DNA from 3 places in the Tolumonas lignilytica genome. Region 2 is predicted to be linked to each of the others. Evidence: predicted binding sites of a transcription regulator. Region 2 holds the regulator's gene; each other region holds the start of a gene.
The links. Region 2 encodes MetJ, which represses methionine synthesis genes. Its sites were predicted from a motif close to AGANNTCTAGANNTCT; they were not measured.
Positions count from the first base shown of each region.

Region 1: metN (methionine ABC transporter ATP-binding protein MetN) is a predicted target of MetJ. The motif match lies at 3,767-3,782, and genes of this name have one in related genera.
Region 3: metA (homoserine O-acetyltransferase MetA) is a predicted target of MetJ. The motif match lies at 2,485-2,500, and genes of this name have one in related genera.

Region 1 covers NZ_AZUK01000001.1:1,411,664-1,419,473, reverse strand. The annotation lists gene H027_RS0106705 (nucleotidyltransferase family protein) at 1-238, opposite strand, end outside; gene H027_RS18910 (hypothetical protein) at 362-505, shown strand; gene ohrR (transcriptional regulator OhrR) at 500-955, opposite strand; gene metQ (methionine ABC transporter substrate-binding lipoprotein MetQ) at 1,093-1,890, opposite strand; gene H027_RS0106685 (methionine ABC transporter permease) at 1,965-2,618, opposite strand; gene metN (methionine ABC transporter ATP-binding protein MetN) at 2,599-3,642, opposite strand; gene H027_RS0106675 (DUF2157 domain-containing protein) at 3,862-4,902, opposite strand; gene H027_RS0106670 (hypothetical protein) at 5,063-5,944, shown strand; gene H027_RS0106665 (PilN domain-containing protein) at 5,941-6,555, shown strand; gene H027_RS0106660 (formyl transferase) at 6,557-7,201, shown strand; gene H027_RS0106655 (hypothetical protein) at 7,194-7,541, shown strand; gene mshL (pilus (MSHA type) biogenesis protein MshL) at 7,548-7,810, shown strand, end outside.
Region 2 covers NZ_AZUK01000001.1:1,938,887-1,946,696, forward strand. The annotation lists gene rpsM (30S ribosomal protein S13) at 1-215, shown strand, start outside; gene rpsK (30S ribosomal protein S11) at 231-620, shown strand; gene rpsD (30S ribosomal protein S4) at 652-1,272, shown strand; gene H027_RS0109085 (DNA-directed RNA polymerase subunit alpha) at 1,297-2,286, shown strand; gene rplQ (50S ribosomal protein L17) at 2,330-2,716, shown strand; gene H027_RS0109095 (GNAT family N-acetyltransferase) at 2,911-3,498, shown strand; gene metJ (met regulon transcriptional regulator MetJ) at 3,513-3,833, opposite strand; gene metB (cystathionine gamma-synthase) at 3,987-5,147, shown strand; gene H027_RS0109110 (bifunctional aspartate kinase/homoserine dehydrogenase II) at 5,205-7,643, shown strand; gene yccX (acylphosphatase) at 7,646-7,810, opposite strand, start outside.
Region 3 covers NZ_AZUK01000001.1:595,283-603,092, forward strand. The annotation lists gene metH (methionine synthase) at 1-1,409, opposite strand, end outside; gene metA (homoserine O-acetyltransferase MetA) at 1,512-2,459, opposite strand; gene H027_RS0102765 (HD-GYP domain-containing protein) at 2,714-3,991, shown strand; gene H027_RS0102770 (CinA family nicotinamide mononucleotide deamidase-related protein) at 4,033-5,193, shown strand; gene H027_RS0102775 (YciI family protein) at 5,239-5,529, opposite strand; gene H027_RS0102780 (GNAT family N-acetyltransferase) at 5,589-6,107, shown strand; gene fkpA (FKBP-type peptidyl-prolyl cis-trans isomerase) at 6,129-6,914, opposite strand; gene H027_RS0102790 (SlyX family protein) at 7,085-7,309, shown strand; gene glnS (glutamine--tRNA ligase) at 7,369-7,810, opposite strand, start outside.

The DNA of each region.
Region 1 (7,810 bases), 530 kb from region 2:
TTTGTTGCTGCGCCTTTTGTTGGAGCTGTGACCAGAACGATCCAAACAATATATTACCTGTTTCATCATCAATAAGCCGGGCTGCCAGCCCCCACAGACGGTGAGCCTGAATAGCCTGCCAGTTTGCGGCATGCGAAACAGTCTGCGCGGTTAGTTGTTTTAACCGGGTTTGCTGTTGCATCGGATCAACGCTTTGCCAGCAGCATAAAGCGGCCAATTGTAATGAGATCGAGGTCATGGTTGGGGCTGTGATTGAATCATTCCATTAACATCGATATTACAATTTCTCAGAAAAAGTGTCATAGTTATCCGCGTTATTTGAAAATATATTGCAACTGGTTGGTTCTGGAGGGAAAAAAATATGAATACACAAAAACAGGATATTGAAGCAGTCAATCAGGAAACTCAATGGCAGGCACCGAAACTGGTGGAGTTGGGGGAGATTACGAGTAGTACCCTGAATAACATTTTTCCAGGTGCTGATGCTCCGTCAAATATGTCATAGCCTAGTGTTTTTATTCAACTGCAGCTGCACCAGCTCGCAATTGGTTTTCAACAGCTGCAATTGCGTATCGGAGAGCTGTAGCTGGTCGCGCATTTGAAGCGGAATGTCGGCGGCCTGTTTTTTTAATGCTTTCCCTTGTTCGGTCAGCGTTAAGACGCGCAGCCGTTCATCCTGCTCACTGCGTTCCCGCCGCAGCAGACCTTTCACTTCCAGCCGTTTCAGCAGTGGGGTCAGCGTGCCGGAGTCGAGAAAAAGTTGCTCCCCCAGTTGTTTGACACTGACGCCATCCTGCTGCCATAACACCAGCATCACCAGATATTGCGGATAAGTTAGATCGAGCTGATCCAGCAATGGCCGGTAGGCGCGCACAATGGCATTGCTGGCGCTGTACAGCGCAAAGCAGAGCTGGTTATCGAGCAAGAGCAGATCAGCAGGTTTTTCAGCAGACATAATCAATTGCGCACAATGTATTTATCTAGATTATATGTAATTTTTGGCTATTGCCTATGGAGAAAACGTAGTCAGCAGGCAGAAAAAGAAAACGGCCAGCAGGTGCTGACCGTTTGAGCTGATGAACAGGGAAATGATTACCAGCCTTTGACGACGCCACCGTTAAACAGTTCAACGGCTTTCTTGTAAACGGCTTCATCCTGATAGGCTTTCACAAAGTTTTTCACTTTTTCATCATTCTGATTGTTTTCACGGGCCACAATCAGGTTCACATACGGTGAATCTTTGTCTTCGACAAACAGGCCATCACGGGTTGGCTGCAGATTCACCTGCGAGGCATACACGGTATTGATGATCGCCAGATCAACATCTTCCAGTGCACGTGGCAGCTGAGCAGCTTCCAGCTCAACAATTTTCACTTTCTTCGGATTTTCAACGATATCCAGCACAGTTGCTGTCAGACCAGAACCCTCTTTCAGTTTCAGCAGACCCTGTTTTTGCAGCAGCAGCAGTGAACGGCCCAGATTAGTTGGGTCATTTGGTACGGCGATCTGTGAACCTTCTTTCAGCTCGCTGATGTTTTTGATTTTCTTAGAGTAGCCTGCGATTGGATAGACGAAGGTGTTACCCACTGCCACCAGTTTGAAGCCTCGATCTTTGATTTGCGAATCCAGATACGGTTTATGCTGGAAGGCGTTGACGTCGATGCTGCCATCGTTCAGTGCAACGTTTGGTGTTGCGAAATCGCTGAACTGTACGATTTCAACTTCCAGACCGAATTTCTGCTTAGCAATTTTGGCCGCTTCTTCAGCTACCTGAGTTTCTGCACCTGCGATGGCGCCGACTTTCAGGTGGTTGTCTTTTTTCTCTCCGCAACCGGTTAAGGCGATCCCGATAATGGCGGCACTTAAAATCGCTTTGCTGAATAAATTCATGGTTTACTCCTTGTTTTCATGATGACTGCGCCACCATCGGCAACAGCGTTTTTCTTTTTTTACAATGATTTGTTTTAGCGATGGTCAACACGTTTGACTAAACGCTCACCGACGCTTTGGATCAGTTGGACCAGCACGACCAGAATGGCCACCGTGATCAGCATGATGGCCGGATCAAAGCGTTGGTAACCATAACGGATACCGACATCACCGAGCCCGCCACCACCGATGGCACCGGCCATCGCCGAGTAGTTCACCAGTGCGACCAGCGTGATCACGACGGCATTCAGAATGCCGGGCAGGGCTTCCGGTAACATGACCTTGCGGATGATCTGGCGATGAGTCGCCCCCATCGCTTGGGCTGCTTCAATCAAACCGGCCGGGATCTCCATTAACGCACCCTCGACCAGACGTGCCAGAAACGGGATCGCGCCAATCGCCAGCGGGACAATCGCCGCGTTGGTGCCGATACTGGTGCCGATGATCAGTCGGGTCAGCGGAATAATTGCGACCAGCAGAATGATGAACGGCACGGAACGGCCCACGTTGACAATGGTGCCTAATACCTTGTTAAACGCGGGATGGGCTGAAATCTGCCCGGGTTTGGTAATGTGCAGCGCAATACCGAGCGGTACGCCAAGCAGCGTGCCGAACAATGCCGAGGCAAACACCATCCACAGGGTTTCACCCAGTGCTTGCAGTAACAACTCATGCATGCTGCTGAACATAGCCCACTACCTCAACGTCTATTTGTTGTTGCTTCAGGTAAGCGATGGTGTGCTGTTGCGCGTTCGCTTCACCTAACAATTCCACCAGCAGGAAACCAAAACGGGAATGTCCGATCTGTTCAATGCTGGCACTTAAGATATTGACATCAATCCCAAACTGGCGGCTGGCATGGGAAATCGCCGGGGTATCAATGCTGTTGCCACTGAAACCTAAGCGCAGCAGCGGGATCAAGCCGTCAGCTGGTGTTTTTTGTAGCCGTTCACGATACGGAACCGGGATCTCCAGATGCAGGCTGGAGCGGACAAACTCTTTCGCCAGCGGCGCCTGCGCATGGGCAAAGAACCAGCCCACTTCACCCTGTTCAATGATCTGTCCCTGATCGAGCAGCGCCACCGAGTCGCAAATGCTCTTTACCACGCCCATTTCATGCGTGATCAGCAGGATGGTGATACCTAGTTTCTGGTTGATCTCTTTCAGCAGCGCCAGGATCGATTGCGTGGTCTGCGGATCGAGTGCCGATGTGGCTTCATCGCACAGCAGCACCTTCGGTGCCGGACCCAACGCGCGTGCAATCGCCACCCGTTGCTTCTGGCCACCGGACAGTTGTGACGGATAGGCCTTGGCCCGGTGGCTTAAGCCAACCAGTTCCAACAGTTCGGTAACGCGAGCCGTTATTTTTTCTTGCGGCCAGTTGGCCAGTTCCAGCGGCAGTGCCACGTTATCAAACACGGTACGCGATGAGAGCAGATTAAAATGCTGGAAAATCATGCCGATATTACGGCGCGCCAGCGTCAGGGCCTGCGCATCCAGCGTCGTCAGATCGACGCCATCGACCTCCACGCGGCCTTGTGTCGGGCGTTCCAGTAAATTGACACAACGGATCAGGGTACTTTTCCCGGCACCTGATGCACCAATCACACCCACAATTTGGCCGGCAGGTACATCGAGTTCGATACCTTTCAGCGCGTAAAAGGCGTTTTTCCCTTCGCCATACACTTTTGACAGGGCAGATAACTTAATCATAAGGGAACCGTAATTTACTCAAATATCCACTTAAAAGCGGTGGTCATAGAAAATAAGACTGAATAGCGGTTTGCTGTCAGGAGTTCATGCTACGAGTCATTCGCGGGCATGTCAACGGACATTTGGATGTTTAGACGTCTAAAATCAGAAATCGATATGCAAAAATCAGATATAGACAATGGAGGGTTCCGTCCGTTATCAGAACGGAACCCGTCTATCTTATCGACGCTGCGACAGAAACTCCCGCCATGCGGCCGGCAGATGACGTTGTAACTGGTGTTGGATCTGCGCTTCATGTCGTTGCCAGAGCAGGCCAAGCCAGATAATGCCTAATCCAATCAGCGATAGCACAAACGGGAAGATCAGGCTGTCTTTAAACAGATCCCACGCCAGATAACCGAGATAACCCGTGACACCCATCCCGCCAAATACGGCAAATACCCGACGGCCGATCATGCCGCCAGTGATAATCAGGCCCAGATTGATCAGACAATAGATAAATTTGTTGAGCTCACTGTCGGAATGCTGCATCGACAGCCCGCCCCAGAATGCCATCAGACCGAATAGATAAATCCACCAGGCAAAATCCAGCGTATGACGGCTGCGCCAGTCGACGTAAAAGGCCAGCCCCAGCATCAACAGACCAACGGCCATGGAGACTTGTTCGCGGCGGTGCCAGCTATAGTCGCTATCCTGAAACAGAAACGGGGTCAGATCCATACTCAGATACCACAGTACCACCGCCAGCGGCATGACCATAAAAGGTAAGCGGTAGCGCCATAACAGAATGGCGCCGAACAGCAGCGTACCCAGCTCCATCATCAGCCAGCGCCAGTCAATATAACGGTGAAAATCGCGATATTCAGTATGCCGAGCGCCATCCCAGTATCCCAGATGAGCCTGCAGGCCATAAATGGCCAGCGGCACCATGGTCACGGCCAGTGCCGCCAGTAACCCGGCTGGGATCGGTTGTCGCTGATGCCATAACAACCAGTCGGCCACCAGACAGGCCGCAACGCCATAACCACAGGCAATCAGAAAAATGCCGATCCCGCCGAATGCATTCCAACCCAGCGTCATGAACAGACTCATGGCCGCCATGGCGATCAGCCCGCCCAGATAAAACAGGATATGTGTGGCACGAAAGGACGCACTGTCTGCGGGCAGGTTCTGCAGATAATGCCAGAGCGGGGTCACTTGCTCCGGCGTTAATAATCCCTGCTGACAGGCTTGCTGCAAATGCCGTTGTTTCAGTTCCATGAATGTGTCCCTCCGGACAATGGGTGCTGCCTGATAGTGAGTATAACGTGACTGGCGTAGTTAAGCGGGTATAAGGTTAGTTCACCTTTATAAATAGCATGTTACACTCGAACGTCTGTAATCAGGTATCGGTATTAAAGCGAGATGGGCCAGCCGTGACATGAAAGGATTCCCGCTGTTTCGACGACAAATCACGAATGTGACGACGGTGAGCATCATGCTCTTGCCCGATCAGATCCTGCTTGCGATCTCGGGTCAGCCGCCGCGTTTCATCACCAAGACGATCCCGTTGGGGGAATCCTGGTCGCAGGTGTTGGCTGAGTTGTTCCGTGAACAAAAGTTGCAACACAGCCAGGTCCGGGTAGTGTTGGATAGCAGCCAATATCAGCAATTGTCTATCGAACGGCCCGATCTTCCAGAGGAAGAGTTAGCGGGCGCGTTGCCGTGGGCCATCAAAGATTTTACCAGTGAACCGGTGACACAATTGGCGATTGATTATTACGATGCGGCGGCAAATCCATCGGCCCGGCCGCGTCTGCAGGTGATTTGTACTCCGAAACAGCGTATCAAAGAGTGGGTCAAGACCTTACAACCGATGGCAACACTGGAGTCAGTCAGCATCGATGAACTGGCACTGGCGGCTTTATTTGGTCGTGAGTCTAGGGTCGACGTCTTACTTTACCAACTTCCGGGACATGAACCGCACTTACTGGCGGTGTATCAGGGGCGGCTCTGTTTTAGCCGTGCCTTACGGGGTTTTCTGCCGCTGGTGCAACAATCGGCAGACCAATGGCCGGATGATTTGCTCGATCATTTAATGCTAGAGATGCAACGCTCTTTTGACTATCTGCTGAGCCAGCTAAAACTACCCGAGGTGGCCACCATTCATGTCGCCGCCGGTATCGATGATCCGGCAGCATTATTGCGTCCGCTGCATCAGCATTTTGGTATTCCGGCCAAATGGCTGGCGAATCCGTCGGTGCTGGTGGGCTTGGAGTTCCTGCCCGTCTACGGTGCTTTGCTGGAGCAGACATCGGCATGAAAACACGCATCAATCTCTATCTGGACGAATTGCATCCGCAGCGACAATGGCTGAGTTTATCTCAGCTGGTCGGGGCTTGGGGTGGTTTGCTGCTGTTGTTGTTAGCCGGTGGCGGAGCGATACAGTATCTCGCGTTGCAAAGTGGCCATCAGCTATCTGGGTTGCAGCAACAGATCCGGCAGGTGGATACGGTAACAAAACAGTTGAATGCCCAATTGGAAGCGCGCCATCCCGACGCCGGGTTGCAACACGAACTGAGCATGCGACAAGACGAATACCGCAGCAAGCAACAATTACAGCAGCATTTAAGTCAAATCGGCACCCTGCAAAACAAAGGATTTGCTGCCTGGCTGTATGATCTGGCGCAGGCACGATCTCCGGGCATCGCCTTGCGCGCTTTTGCTATCGAAAACAATCAGCTTCGTCTGCAGGGCGAGGCGGCGACGAACAATGCGGTACCGGTCTGGCTCAGCCATTTCAGTGTCTATCCAACGCTGCGGGAGCGGCAGTTTTCTGCGTTAGATGTGACACGGCAAAAATCCGGTGTATTGCAATTTCGTCTGGAAAGCCGTGATGCCAATGCTTCCGCTGCGGCAGGTACAGGGAAATAAGATGAGCAAACTGAACTGGCTGGTGCTGTCAGAAAAAATGATGCAACGCTCACCGCGCGAACGCATTGGATTTCTGCTGGTAGGTTGGGTCATGGTTGGATTTCCGCTGTGGTTCTGGTGGATGCAACCGACATTGATGCAATGGCAGAAAACGAAACAGCAAGTGGTGGAACAACAGGTTCAACTGCAACAGATGAATGCGGCCCGAGACATTCTGAACGCAAGACTGCAACAGGATCCGGATCAGGCGATCCGTCAGGAATTGCAGGCGATGACGCTGCGGTTGCAGCAACTGGATAAAGCACTGGCTAGTCAGACGGTGGGTCTGATCCCCGCCAGCCGCATGGCGGGAACATTGCAGGACATGCTGGTGCGCTCGGGCAAACTGCAATTGCAGTCGCTGACGTCGCTGAAGCCAACACCATTATTGCCGGAAAAATCGGCGGTGAATTATTACCGGCATGGTGTCAAATTGATATTGCAGGGGCGTTACGCCGATATCTATGACTATCTGCGGATGCTGGAGGCATTGCCACAGCATTTTTACTGGCAGTCATTGCATTATCAGGTCGACCAATATCCGCTGGGAACGGTGGAGGTGATCCTCTATACCCTCGGTGACAGTAAGGAGTTTATCCGTGGTTAAGCGATGGTCACGGTTTGTCCTGCGACATTGTGTTCTACTGGCTGGCTTCGTCGTTTGTCTGACGACACAGGCTGAGAGCTTGCCGGATCCGACACAGCCATTTTCTATTGTGTCAGGCAATTCTCAGGCGCTCGCCAGCACGACGACCGAATTGCCGGTGTTGCAGAGCATTATTTACGGGAAACGGATACGGCATGCGGTGCTGGATGGCAAGGTCTGTCAGGAAGGATCAACCATTGGCCGTTACCGGATACGAGCGATCTATGTTGATCATGTGGTTGTGGAGGCGGATGGGATCCGTCATACGCTACGGTTGTTTTCACATAAAGTCAGGTATTAATAACGGATGCTGAAATTAACATCATTAGCGCTGGCCCTGCTGCTGGCAGGATGTGTGAGTTATAACCACCCCGAGCCGAAGGATGCAAAGCAGACCTTGCAGCAAGCTCAGAAAGCGCAGGCGCTGCAAGTGCCGGAAGAGGTGCAAGCCGAACTGTTGCCATCGTCGCTGCCGACGAACACGGTGGCTCCGGTCGTCAATGAAAAACGCTTCCGTGTTTCCGCCAAAGAGGTGCCGGCACCAGAGTTTTTTGCCTCACTGATGCAGGA
Region 2 (7,810 bases):
TGGACGAAGCTCAAATTGAAGCGCTTCGTACTGAAGTTGGTAAGTTTACTGTCGAGGGTGACCTGCGTCGTGAAGTATCCATGAACATCAAGCGTTTGATGGACTTGGGTTGCTACCGTGGTCTGCGTCATCGTCGTGGTCTGCCGGTTCGTGGACAACGTACCAAAACTAACGCGCGCACCCGTAAGGGTCCTCGTAAACCGATTAAGAAGTAAGCGGGAAGGTAGAAAATGGCAAAAGCTCCTACTCGTGCTCGTAAGCGCGTTAGAAAGCAAGTTAGCGACGGCATTGCACACGTTCATGCCTCTTTCAATAACACAATCGTAACTATTACTGACCGTCAAGGTAATGCTCTGTCTTGGGCTACTGCCGGTGGTTCTGGTTTCCGTGGTTCTCGTAAATCAACACCTTTTGCTGCACAGGTTGCTGCTGAACGTGCTGGTGAGATCGCCAAAGAATATGGCGTTAAAAACCTGGAAGTAATGGTTAAAGGTCCTGGTCCGGGCCGTGAGTCTTCTATTCGTGCGTTGAATGCTGCGGGTTTCCGTATCACCAACATCACAGATGTGACTCCGATCCCGCACAACGGTTGTCGTCCTCCTAAAAAACGTCGTGTATAACGTTGTCTAGTAGGATTGTTGGAGAAAGAACATGGCAAGATATTTAGGCCCAAAGCTGAAGCTTAGCCGTCGTGAAGGCACCGATCTGTTCCTGAAATCAGGCGTTCGTGCTATCGACTCTAAGTGTAAAATTGATACAGCCCCTGGTCAGCACGGTGCGCGTAAGCCACGTCTGTCTGACTATGGTGTGCAATTACGTGAAAAACAGAAAGTTCGTCGTATTTACGGCATTCTGGAAAAACAATTCCGTAATTATTACCGCGAAGCAACTCGCTTGAAAGGTAATACTGGTGAAAACCTATTGCAGTTGCTGGAAGGTCGTCTGGATAACGTAGTTTATCGTATGGGTTTTGCAACTACCCGTGCTGAAGCTCGCCAGCTGGTTAGCCACAAAGCCATTGTTGTGAATGGTAAAGTAGTTAACATTCCTTCTTCTCAGGTTTCTCCTGAAGATGTAGTCACTGTTCGTGAGAAGGCAAAGAAACAAGCTCGTATCAAGGCCGCACTGGACTTGGCTGCGCAGCGTGAAAAGCCAACTTGGATTGAGATCAATGCAGACAAGATGGAAGGCGTTTACAAACGTCTGCCAGAGCGTTCAGATCTGTCTGCTGACATCAATGAACAGTTGATCGTCGAGCTTTACTCCAAGTAAGGCTAGCTTCTAAGAGAGGACATAATGCTGGGTTCTGTAACAGATTTTCTCAAGCCACGTTTGGTTGATATCGAGCAACTCAGTCCGACTCATGCCAAGGTAACTCTTGAGCCGTTGGAGCGTGGTTTCGGTCATACTTTAGGTAATGCGTTACGGCGCATTCTCCTGTCGTCCATGCCGGGATGTGCAGTTGCTGAGGTTGAGATCGACGGTGTATTGCACGAGTACAGCAGCAAAGAAGGTGTTCAGGAAGATATCCTGGAAATCTTGCTGAACTTGAAAGGCATTGCAGTAAAGCTGGAAGGTAAAGATGAAGTAATCCTTTCGCTGACCAAGTCTGGTGCGGGCCCGGTCACGGCAGGTGATATCGTCCATGGGGATGATGTTGTCATTGTCAATCCGGAGCATGTGATTTGTCATCTGACCGGTGCAAATGCTGAAATCAGCATGCGTCTGCGTGTACAACGTGGTCGTGGCTATGTTCCAGCATCAGCTCGTTTACATACAGATGATGAAGATCGTCCGATTGGTCGTTTGTTACTGGATGCTGCGTTCAGCCCTGTGGTACGTATTGCCTACAATGTTGAAGCTGCTCGTGTGGAACAACGTACTGATTTGGATAAGTTGGTTATCGATATGGAAACCAACGGCACGCTGGATCCGGAAGAAGCAATCCGTCGCGCAGCTACTATTCTAGCTGAGCAACTGGATGCCTTTGTTGATTTGCGTGATGTTTCCGTTCCGGAGAAGAAAGAAGACAAGCCGGAGTTCGATCCGATCCTGCTGCGTCCTGTTGATGATCTGGAATTGACAGTTCGTTCTGCGAACTGCCTGAAAGCAGAAGCAATCCATTATATTGGTGATCTGGTACAACGTACCGAAGTTGAGTTGTTGAAAACTCCAAACTTGGGTAAGAAGTCTTTGACAGAAATCAAAGACGTGCTGGCTTCTCGCGGTCTGTCTCTGGGTATGCGCCTTGAGAACTGGCCACCGGCAAGTCTGGCTGATAATTAATCCAGATCGCAGGTTCTACCGATTTTGTTAGAAGGATAAGGTCATGCGCCATCGTTTGAGTGGTCGTCAACTGAACCGGAATGCTAGCCATCGTTCGGCTATGTTCCGTAACATGGCCAGCTCCCTTGTTCGTCATGAGATCATCAAGACGACTCTGCCTAAAGCAAAGGAGCTACGTCGTGTAGTTGAGCCCTTGATTACTCTTGCTAAGAGTGACAGTGTTGCAAATCGTCGTCTGGCGTTTGCGCGTACCCGTGACAGAGATGTTGTTGGTAAGCTGTTCACTGAACTTGGCCCACGTTTTCAAGGCCGTCCAGGTGGTTACACTCGCATTCTGAAATGCGGTTTCCGCGCTGGTGATAATGCACCAATGGCTTATATTGAGCTGGTTGGTCGTCCGGTAGATGCTGAAGCAGTTACCGAAGAATAAAATAAAGCCGGGGTATCCCGGCTTTATTTTTTCCTGCAATTACATCACGGCATAGCCGTATCACATCTTATGATTTGATCCTTCGTCTGCTATACTGTATCTCATACTGAATGACCGGGATTATCTTCCTGTTTTATCAGCAGAAATCATGGTTAGTATTTTAGTTTTTTATTGCCAATGATCTGAAGGATTCAATGCTGATCTCTTCCCGTATTGAGTTAAAACCGCCATCTCTGGAGTGGGTTGAACCACTTCGCCTTGCCTTATCTGAAAGCTATGAATTGCATCAATTATATTTGGATTGGGCAGAACCAGAACCTTCACTTTTGACCGTTACTGCAACGATGAATGTGGCCAAAGAACAATTTGAGCGTAAAGAGCATGAATTGCGTTTTCTTATTGTTCGTCGCGAAGATCAGGAGTTGGTGGGGAGTATTAGCTTACACGTCAGGGATGTTGCTGTACCGTATTACGAACTGGGCTATTGGGTGCGGCAGTCGGCGGCAGGAAAAGGCTATATTACGGAAGCAGTCTTGTTATTGGCTGACTATGCATTTATTCATTTGCATGCAGCAAGATTAGAGATCCGTACTGCTGCAGGAAATGAGAAGAGCCGGGCCGTTGCGGAACGGGCTGGCTTTCATCTGGAGGCAACCTTGCAGAATGCTTGCCGTACGCAGGGGCATTTGGATGATATGCTGGTCTATAGTCGGATAGGTCACGAAGACATGATCCCGGAGATTGATTTAGTGGATATCTCCCCGGAGGACTTAGATTACTAATTCACATCACGCCATTATTCATCATATTTTTCTATCGGTTTACCCATTTCTGCCATGAGTTGTTGTACCGCAAGAGGGATATCATCGGGGCAATCTTTTCGCAGATCATCATCGGCAGGTAGTGGTTGTCCTGTGTAGGCATGCAAAAAAGCCTCGCAGAGCAATTCGCTGTTTGTGGCATGACGGAGATTGTTGATCTGACGACGTGTACGTTCATCTGTGAGTATCTTGAGTACTTTCAGAGGAATGGATACAGTGATTTTTTTTACTTGTTCACTTTTTTTGCCATGTTCTGCATATGGGCTGATATAGTCGCCATTCCACGCCGTTTTCATTGTGCACCTGCAATTTTATCCAGACTTTAACATAGTAACCCGTATGCCTTGTAATGGCAATCCATAGGCAAAGCCATATGGACGTCTAGAAGTGTTGACGTCTTATTGGCGGTGGGGTAACGTGGTACGCAGTACGACCAGTAAGGAATGATTATGTCGGATTACCAACGGGAAACATACGCTGTCAAATCAGGAATCGCCACAGATACCCAGTATGGTGCTGTCGTTCCACCTATTTATCTTTCCACTAACTACACCTTTGCGGGATTTGGTGAGAAAAGAGAGTTTGACTATAGCCGTTCTGGCAATCCAACGAGGAATACTTTGGCTGGGGCGTTAGCGGCATTGGAAGGCGGTGCTGGCGCTGTATTCACTGGCAGCGGCATGGGAGCTATTAATCTTGTTACGGCATTGTTGTCTTCGGACGACCTGCTGGTAGCTCCGCATGATTGTTATGGCGGTACTTACCGATTATTTCAGCATGTGGCTGCTAAAGGTTCATATCGGGTGTTGTTTGTGGATCAGACTGATCCTCAGGCATTGGCGCAGGCATTAGCATTACAGCCCAAGATGGTGTGGCTGGAAACCCCATCCAACCCCTTATTGCGTGTTGTGGATGTTGCGGCAATTTGTCAGCAGGCTCATGCCGTTGGCGCCTTGGTTGTGGTGGATAACACGTTTTTATCCCCCTTATTACAGCAGCCTTTGGCATTAGGGGCGGATATTGTCGTTCATTCTACGACCAAATATATCAATGGTCATTCTGATGTCGTTGGTGGTGCTGTCATTTCAAAAACGCAGGAACTCCACGAAAAATTGGCCTGGTGGGGCAATTGTCTCGGTCATACTGGCGGTGCCTTTGATGCCTACCTGACCTTGCGTGGTTTGCGTACACTGGCGCCTCGGATGCGTGCCCATCAGGATAATGCCACTGCCATATTGAGCTATCTGCAACAGAAACCGCAAGTTACCAAGATTTATCATCCTAGCTTGCCGGATCATCCGGGTCATGAAATTGCCAAGAAACAACAACAGGGTTTTGGTGCGATGTTGAGCTTTGAGGTTGACTTTGATGTCGCACAATTAAAACAATTTTTGAGTGGATTAGAGCTATTTTGTTTGGCAGAGTCACTAGGCGGCGTGGAAAGTCTCGTTGCGCATCCGGCCAGCATGACTCACGCCGGGATGGATCCTGCCGCCAGACAGATAGCCGGTATTTCCGACCAACTGCTGCGCTTATCGATTGGTATTGAACATATCGATGACCTGTTGGCGGATCTTGAACACGCTTTTTCATGCGTGAGCAGTAAATAAAAAATGAATTCGGGCAGTATGCACGGGCTGCTTAGAGATAGTTAAGAGGTAAAAGATATGCCCCACACCGCAACAGGCCATTTGCCAGGACGCCAGGTTCACAAATTCGGTGGTAGCAGTTTGGCTGATCCGAATTGTTATCGTCGGGTTGCAGGTTTGATTGAACAGGAAGCCGATGCTCGGGCTTTGATTGTTGTCTCTGCGGCTGGAAAAACGACCAATCGTTTACTCCAGGTGCTGGAACTCAGTGAAGCGGGTGATGAAGCGGTGGTGACGGCATTAAATGGGTTAAGAAGCTATCAATTAGGATTGATTGAAGGGTTGCTTGATGGCCCGGCCCGTCAGGTGTTATCGCTACAACTGATCGAAGATGTTGAGACGATTGCTCGTGTTCTGAAAAATGGTTATGACCGACATGGTCGTAACGGCATTTTGGCCAACGGCGAGGTATGGTCTGCCCGTTTGCTGGCTGCGCTCTTAACGGAACGTGGTAATCAGACGGCCTGGCTTGACGCAAGGCGCTTTCTTTCTGCTGAAGAAGGGGCTTTAGCGCGGGTTAATGAACTCTTATCGCGTGAGAAATTGCGCGATGTATTAGCGGGTATTGGTGAACAGCGCGTTGTGGTTACGGGATTTATTGCCGCGGACCCTGAAGGTCGAACCCTGCTCTTGGGCCGCAACGGTTCTGATTATTCAGCAACGCTGTTAGGCGCGTTGGCAGATGCCGACTCGACAACGATCTGGAGTGATGTTGCCGGGGTTTATAGTGCTGATCCGCGTTGCGTGAAAGATGCGAAGTTGCTGGAGCGATTGTCATTAACCGAGGCCAATGAATTAGCCAGATTAGGCGCTCCGGTTTTGCATTCCCGGACCTTACAGCCGTTATTGCGCAGTCAGCAAAGATTGGTTTTACGTTCCAGCTATGCACCTGATGGCGGTGCATCGCATATTTTGCGGCGTAAATCGCAGGTTAAAGGGGCTCGCATTGTTACGTCACTGGATCAAGTGGCATTGATTGAATTACGGATCCAACCCGGCTGTGATTACGCAGAAGCCATCCGTCATTTGGAAGAGTTATTGTCGCAACAGCAATTATCGCCACTGGTGAGTAAATGCCAGGCGGATCGTCGTCTCATTCGTCTGACTTACACATTGGAAATGATTTCAGACGCGTATGATTTTCTGGTTAAACAGCAAACGAATTGCAACTTAAAAGAAGTTGTACGCCGTGATGGATTCAGCTTAATCGGTCTTGTCGGGGCCGGGGTGTGCGACAACGCGGAACAATGCCATCGCTTTTATCGGTTATTGGTCGATCAACCGCTGGAGTTTATTTATACCTCGCCGGATGGCGTGAGTTTAGTCGCCGTTGTTCGCGAAATTACTTTGGAACCGCTCCTGATTGCGTTGCACCACGCCATGTTCCTGCAGACAAAACGGGTTGGCCTAGTGGTCTTGGGGAAAGGAAACATTGGCAGTCAGTGGTTAAAATTACTGGCCAAAGAAAAACACCATCTTGAACAGGCCCATCAGTTAACTCTGACACTGTTTGGTTTGTTTGATTCGCGTGGCGGTATTCTGAGTGAGGATGGTTTAGACCCCCTGCAAGTTCTGGATAATTTTGATCCGCAACCGGTCATCTGGGCCGAATTGCTGGTGCAGCTTGAACAACATCCCTTTGATGAGCTGGTGTTACTTGATTTGACGGCCAGTGAGACCGTCAGCAGTTATTACCCGGAGTTTGCACAAATTGGTGCCCATCTAATCACTGCCAATAAGCTGGCGGGTGCGGCAGAAAATGTCTTCTATTCCCGGGTACGCCAGAGTTTTGCCGAACATCAAGTGCAGTGGCGTTATAACGCGACCGTCGGTGCGGGTCTGCCGGTTCAGGCATGTATTCGCATGATGCTGGAATCAGGAGATCGGGTACATGGTATTTCGGGTATTTTTTCCGGCACGTTAAGTTGGTTGTTTCAACAATATAATGGTTCTATTCCCTTTTCCGAGTTGGTTGAACAGGCTTGGCAGCACGGCTTGACGGAACCTGATCCGCGTGAGGATTTAACCGGACATGATGTGCGGCGGAAATTGCTGATTCTGGCCCGTGAGGCGGGCTTGGATCTGGAGCCAGATCATATTTCATTGCAGAGTCTGGTTCCTGCTGAACTGGCTGATATTCCGTTGGATGAATTCTTTGAACGACTGAGTGAACTGGATCAGACGATTGAGACGGCATTTGACGAAGCACAGGCGCATGGCAAGGTGCTGCGTTATGTGGCCCGACTTGATCGGGATGGATCTGCGCGTGTGGGTCTGGATTTGTTATCTGCAGAGCATCCGTTCGCGAATTTGCGTCCTTGCGATAACATTTTCTCAATCGAAACCGATTTCTATCGGACTAATCCACTGATTCTGCAGGGACCTGGTGCCGGGCGGGAAGTGACAGCCGCCGCCGTACAGGCAGATCTTTGGAAAATTTGTGCCACGCTAAAATAAGCTTAATAGGCCCGGAAGGCGCTTGCTGATACAGAACCTGCCGCTAATTCCGTAACCTCTATCTCATCGACACTGGCTGTTCTCGGACCTGATTTCAGCCAGTGTATGAGTTTTTCTATGGCTTCTGCCTGACCTTGCGCGATCACTTCGACTGAACCATCGGACAG
Region 3 (7,810 bases), 1.3 Mb from region 2:
GCAATGAATTTGTCGACCCCTTCCTTCATCGAGATCGAGTTGACGATGCCTTTCCCCTGAATGCATTTCAAACCCGCTTCAATGACTTCCCATTTAGAGGAGTCAATCATGATCGGTACGCGGGAAATATCCGGTTCAGACGCAATCAGATTCAGAAAGCGCACCATGCAGGCTTCGGCATCCAACATGCCTTCATCCATGTTGATGTCTATGATCTGCGCACCGTTTTCAACCTGCTGACGCGCGATATCCAGCGCCTCATCATATTGTTCTTCTTTGATCAACCGTTTGAACTTGGCTGAACCGGTCACATTGGTACGTTCCCCCACGTTCACAAACATGGAGTTTTTATCAATCAGCAAAGGCTCTAAACCTGCCAGACGGCATGCCACAGGCAGCTCCGGCAAGACACGCGGTTTGATGCCGTCGACAGCTCGCGCCATCGCACGAATATGGTCAGGCGTCGTACCGCAGCAGCCCCCCACCATATTCAGGAAACCCGATTCCGCCCATTCCCGGATGTGCTCGGCCATTTCATTGGCTTCCAGATCATAGCCACCGAACGCATTGGGCAAACCGGCATTCGGATGCACGGAGACATAGGTTTCACTGATACGGGCCAGTTCCTGCACATATTGGCGTAACTCTTTGGGCCCCAACGCGCAGTTCAGACCAAAGGAGAGCGGTTTGGCATGGCGTAACGAGTTATAGAAGGCTTCGGTTGTCTGCCCTGATAGCGTTCGGCCGGAAGCATCGGTGATCGTACCGGAAATCATAACCGGTAATTTAACGCCCAGTTTTTCAAACACCGAATCAACAGCAAAGAATGCCGCCTTGGCATTCAACGTGTCGAAGATGGTCTCAATCATGATGATATCGACACCACCTTCCATCAGTGCCTCGGTAGATTCTTTATAAGCCTCTACCAACTGATCAAATGTCACATTGCGCTTGCCCGGATCATTCACATCTGGAGAGATAGATGCAGTACGGTTTGTCGGGCCCAAAACGCCGGCCACAAAACGCGGTTTTTCAGGTGTTTTTTCGTTCCACGCATCCGCTACGCGGCGAGCCAGACGCGCCGCTTCACGATTGATCTCAGCGGATAACTCTTCCATATGATAATCCGCCATCGCAATACGGGTGGCGTTGAAGCTGTTGGTTTCAAGAATATCTGCGCCGGCAGCCAGATAAGCATCGTGGATAGCCGCAATCACTTCTGGTTTGGTCAACACCAGCAAGTCGTTATTACCTTTCAGGTCTGACGGCCAATCGGCAAATCGCTCGCCCCGAAAATCGTGCTCCTGCAGTTGATAGCTTTGGATCATGGTTCCCATGCCGCCATCAATAAGCAGAATACGTTCCTGTAATGACTGATGCAGTGCTGATGTATTTACCTTTACGACCACGGGTGGCTTCCTCAATCTCGGTGATGCAGATAATGCTGAAACTAAACTGTCCGACATCCGTGCCGGACAGTTTCGTCATACGACGGTACTGGAAAAATCGACTCAGATTTCCCAGTTTGGCTCATTTCGCTCCTGAACCAGTGTATTTAAATCATAGGGGGTCAACTGATAAACGTAATAGTTGAGCCAGTTAGAGAATAACAGATGTCCGTGGCTACGCCAGCTATGGTATGGCGGATTAGCCGGATCATTATTGGGATAATAATTGGCCGGAATGTTCGGGTCGAGCCCCGCCGTCAGATCTCGGTGATATTCGTTATGCAATGTTTCCGCATCGTATTCCGGATGCCCGGTGACAAACACCTGCCGGCAGTCTTCGCTCGCAGCCAGATACACTCCTGCAACATCGGATTCAGCAAAAATTCGCAAATCTGTATTAGCGCGGATGAAATCGCCATCAAAAGAAGCGTAACGGGAATGTGGGGCCAGAAAAACATCATCAAACCCACGCACCAGCGGATCTTGTTGTTCCAGCTTCCGATGATAATAAACACCGGATAATTTTACATCGCGGGTTTGTTTTTCCAATCCATACAACACCTTGAGCGCAGCTTGTGCCGCCCAACAAAGAAACAGTGTGGAGGTTACATTCTTCTTAGACCACTCAATGATCTTGATCAGCGTATCCCAATACACCACATCCTTGAACTGTACCAACCCTAATGGGGCCCCTGTAATGATCAATCCATCATATTTATTGTCTTTAATCTGATCAAAATCCTGATAGAAAGTTTCAACATGGATCCGCGGGGTATTCTTTGATTCCCGGTCATCAATACGTAATAAATCAACAATCACCTGCAATGGTGAATTGGAAAGCATGCGCATCAATTGAATTTCCGTTTCAATTTTTTTTGGCATCAGGTTCAACAACAGCACTTTCAGTGGTCGGATATCCTGATGCGCTGCACGACTGTCGGTCATGACGAAAATATTTTCTTCTGTCAGAACACCGGCGGCAGGTAATTGGTCGGGAATTTTGATTGGCATGACTTGCTCCCACATCTATCAGTAAAAACGTCTGGACATCCAGAAATCTACACCATCCAGAAAGACCTGTCACCAAGAACCCCTTCTGATCGCTCTACTGAGAATTACGTTGGTTAAAATAACAACGATCATAGGTTGAAAATATTCTGAAGGAATCACAGGAACTGATTTTAGTGAAACAGGAACTAACAAATGCTTTTTATAGCTGCTACCATTCAGTAACCTAGGTTAAGTTTTATGTGTTATATGACGTTATGGCAGAATTACGTATATCCGTCGATCGTTTACAAATCGGAAACTATATTAAGCTGCCTTTAAGTTGGCGTGATCACCCGTTCCTGCTTTCCAGCTTCCTGTTGAAAAAAGAAGAGCAAATTCAATTAATCCGCCAACTCGGTTTAAAATTTGTTTTTATTATTCCTGAAAAATCAGAAGCCCCGCCGAAACCTGCAGAAATTCTTGAATTACCGCAAAGTGATATCGACTTAAATGATGAAATCTCTTCGCTGCAAGAAAAAATGCAGAGCGAAAAAGCAGAGCGAATTGAGAAACTCAAAGAATATCGCCGTAGTCTGCAGCGCACAGAACAATCGTTTAATCGTTCGCTGGCACAAATGCGCGCATTGATCAACAAGCTGCAAACCCGCCCGCTCAATGCTATTCGTGAAGCACATGAGCTGGTAGATGACATCACAAAACAAATGATGCAGGCCGATCAGATGGTACTGCACCTCATGTCTGATTCCCCGGAAGGTGAAAGCCTTTATTACCATTCGCTCAACGTCGCCATGTTGTCGATGTTATTGGCCAAGCAGTGTGGTAAATCGGAAGAAGAGATAAAACTACTGGGAATGGCTGCGATTTTCCATGATATTGGTAAGATCAAGATACCGTCTCAGATCTTGCGAAAAACCGAACCGCTAACCAAGCCAGAAGAAAACCTGTATAAACTGCATCCGCGTTATAGTCTGGCGTTGTTAGATCTGGCACAGGAATTCCCGACGCAGGCCAAAGGCATGATTCTAAAGCATCATGAACGACTTGACGGTTCCGGTTATCCTGAAGGGTTGAAAGCCTCCCAGTTAGATGACCTGACGCAACTGATGTCGGTCATTGATGAATATGACTCCTTGTGTCATCCACAAATGGGCGGCAAAGCGGCAGCAACACCTCATACGGTGTTGTCATTTATGTTCAAACATAAAACCAAACAATTGAATAAAGATTACATTGGCTTGCTGATAAAACACTTGGGGATCTACCCGCCCGGTAGCGTGGTCGAGTTATCCAATGGACAGGTTGGATTAGTCATGTCAGTCAACAGTCAACGTCTGCTCTACCCCGCCGTGCAGGTCTATGATCCTGCAGTTCCGCGTAATGAAGCGGCAATAATTGATTTGGAAAATATGAATCTAAGCATCAAGCGAGTATTATTACCCTCTCGATTGCCGCAGGAAATCTTTGATTATCTCAGTCCGCGAACTCGTATCAGTTACTTCTTCGACTCTTCAAATGGGGCCAATGGTAGCTGATTTTTAGCAGAATATGCTTAATCAAACTAATTGGTACCCAAATGATTATTGAAATAATTACGACCGGAGATGAAGTTTTAACTGGTTTTACTGTTGATACCAACGCCTCATGGTTAAGCCTGCAGCTATTAGAACATGGCTGGCAGGTTCGCCGTCGTCAAACCGTCGGCGACCGGATGGATGACTTAACTCAAGTATTGCATGAGCGCAGTCTCATTGCCGATGTCATTATCTTTAATGGTGGCTTAGGCCCAACCTCCGATGATAAAACAACGGATGCGGTTGCTCAGGTCGCAGCAGTTCCTCTGGAGCTGAACAATGACTGGCTAGCCAATATGGAACAAAAATTCTCCCACCGTGGCCGGGCAATGCCTGCCAGCAATCGGAAACAAGCGATGTTACCGCAGGGGGCAACGGTTGTAGATAATCCGATAGGTACCGCTTGCGGCTTTAAGCTCAAAATCAATAATGCACTTTGCTATTTCACCCCTGGTGTCCCGAACGAGTTCAAAAAAATGGTGAATGAGCAAATCATCCCTGATTTGCACACGCTATACCCTGTCGGTTCAGCGGTGGTTCGCCGTTACTTTACCTTTGGTATTTCTGAGTCATCTCTCAGTGATATGCTTGATCCTCTAACCTGGCCAGCACATATCGAGCTGGGTTATCGCTCTTCTATGCCCATCATTGAAATGAAACTGATCAGTCAACATGCTGATGCTGATTTTGACCTGGCGGAAAAACAGTTACTTTCAGTGATCTCGCCTTATATGGTGGCCTCAGACTATCTGGACATGCCGCAACGTCTGGCTGATTTATTAGACTCGTCACCACTGGAGATTTTAGAGGGGAGCACTTGCGGCGAATTGCTGACGGAATTAGCACCGGTAATTCCGCAATTATGTGCTGATTACCATTCCCATCTGCCGGAACATGCTGATGAGTTATTGCAGCATATTCAACACCACTCCCGGCTCACACTCGCTATTGGTACCGCGAAAGAGCAACGCTATCCGATTGCATTATGGGATGGTTTACACGGTTGGGCGCAAACCTTGTATGTGCGCACGCTGGATGTCACATTACAGCGCCGGATCATTGCCTTTGCTGCACAGGATATGTTGCGGCGCTATCTGCTGAAGTTGCCGGTTTTAGGCGATTATCAGACGTTACAACAAGCGGAATCTTCGTTCCGTCCTTGACGATGATTGTGCTGCTCCGAAGCAAACGGAGCAGCACGTCAGTATTCAGACCCCAAGTAAACTGCGGAAGTCATCACTCACCATAGTGGGCATAAACTCTGTAATTTCATAATCAGCCAGTTTGTGCAAATGAAACGGATCTGCGGCCAAAATAGGTTCCAGTGTTTCCAAACTTTCAGAACGTGCCAAAATAATCCCCCCTGTTCGCGGTACCTTGCGTCCAGAGGCGATGAAATGACCTGCATCATACTGAGCCTGCAGATAGGCTTTGTGTGCATCCATATATTCTTCAATCTTGGCGATCTCGACTTTATAGGTCAGGGAAATAATAAACATAGTGCACCTCCGATCCTGAATACGGGTTATTATTCCTTCTCTGTCAGTATCAATCAGTTATGTCAATGATGCCACCGTTATCCACTCCCCGGCTCGATTTGCATCCGATTGTGTTGCAAGACATGAGCTGGATCAGTGCCATTATCAGTCACCCCTTATTTGCCAACGCCAGCCTTAGCTGTCAGATGCCGAGCTCTGAAACACAACTATTGCGCTGGATACTCACACAACAAAAACAACATCACTCTGGTCAGGGCTGTTGTTATGCGCTGCGTGACAGACAAACTGAAAAACCGATAGGAATGATCACCTTACAACCTCAAAAAAACAATGAGTGTGAACTGAGCTATTGGCTGCACCCGGATCACTGGCGACAAGGGATCATGACAGAAGCGCTCATTAAAGTGCTCAAGCATTGGCAAATACAGCACCCACAGCAACCGATCAGGGCCCGTGTTCATCCGGCGAATATCGCCTCTATTTCATTATTGGTGCGGGTTGGGATGAAGAAGGTTGAAACAGAGATAACAACGGCAATGCAACTGCATTTATATGAGTACATGCTGATGCCACACTAGCGGTGGCATCAGCATCAGTTATTATTTTTTAGCTTCTGCTGGCGCGGCTTCTGCGGCTGGCTTCGCTTTATCTTTCACGATATCCAGTAATTCCACTTCAAAAACCAGAACAGAATTTGGCGGAATAGAACCTGCACCTTGTTCACCGTAAGCCAGTGAAGGTGGCAGAGTAAATTTGAATTTAGAACCAACAGGCATTAATTGAACACCTTCAGTCCAACCTGGAATAACTCGATCCAGAGGGAATTCAGCAGGCTCTTTACGATCATAAGAGCTATCGAATTTGGTGCCGTTAATCAGAGTACCAACATAGTGAACACGAACTTCATCTGTTGCTTTTGGTTTTTCACCAGTACCCATTTTCAGGACTTCATATTGCAGACCTGATTTGGTCACAGTCACGCCTGGTTTTTTAGCGTTTTCTTCCAAATATTTCTTGCCATTTTCTAAGCTGGATTTCGCATCAGCTTCTGCTTTTTTGGTAGCAGCTTCGTTAATTTTCTGGTCATAAGTTTTCAGTGCTTTTTCAATGTCTGCATCGCTCATTTGCGCTTTTTTAGCCAGACCATCTTTCACACCGTTCATGATCATTTCATTATCCAGCTTGATACCCAGATCTTGCTGACGAGAAAGTGTCGAATTGATGTAACGACCCATAGACAGACCAATCGCATAAGCTGATTGCTGTTCAAAAGTTTTCAGCTCAACTTTATCGGCGACAGGTGCTTTGGGTTCATCTTTCTGACATGCAGTCAGAGACACTGTCACTGCAACCGCCAACAAAGACATCTTGATCATTTTTTTCATTATTTTCTCCAAGAGAACAAATCCGGCTCTCAGTTCTAATTAACGAGAGGCTATCTAGGCAAGCGCCTTATACTACCGCCAGTTTTAATTGAACAACAGGCAAATAAAGGGAATTGTGAGAAAAATGATAAGGCCTATAATGCGTCAGACAACCGAAGATGAGTGAAACAATGTTACAGCAGATAAACGAACTAAATGCCCGTATCGAACAACTGGAAAGTCGTCAGGCATTTCAAGATGATACTATCGAACAATTGAATCAGGCGCTGGCTTTGCAGCAGCAGGATCTGGATAAATTACGTCATCAAATGGGTTTAATCATTAACCGCATGAAAGAAATGGTGGTGAGCCAGATTGCAAGTCAGAGCGAAGAAACCCCGCCCCCTCATTACTAATGCTCCATAAAAAAACCGCCCTCAGTTCAGGCGGTTTTTTATTGGTGACCGGGTGTGGTTTAACCCACCCAGGTATCACGTAAGGCAACAGTCAGATTGAACACCAGCTTGTCTGATGAAGACAATTTGCTGTCAGCACAGAAATAACCTTCTCGTTCAAACTGATAGGCAAATTCCGGTTGTGCATTTTGCAACGATGGTTCCAGCTTCGCATGTTCCACAATACGCAGTGATTGCGGATTGATAGTGCTGAGGAAGTCTTCAGCGGCACCCGGATTGGCAACCGCAAAGAGACGGTCATACATCCGAACTTCCGCATCCAGTGCATGTGCTGCTGAAACCCAGTGAATCACGCCTTTGACCTTGCGACCATCCGCGGGGTCTTTACCGAGCGTATCGCAGTCAACAGAACAATACAGCGTGATAATGTTGCCTTCGGCATCTTTTTCCACACGCTCCGCCTTGATGATATAGGCATGGCGCAGACGCACCTCTTTGCCC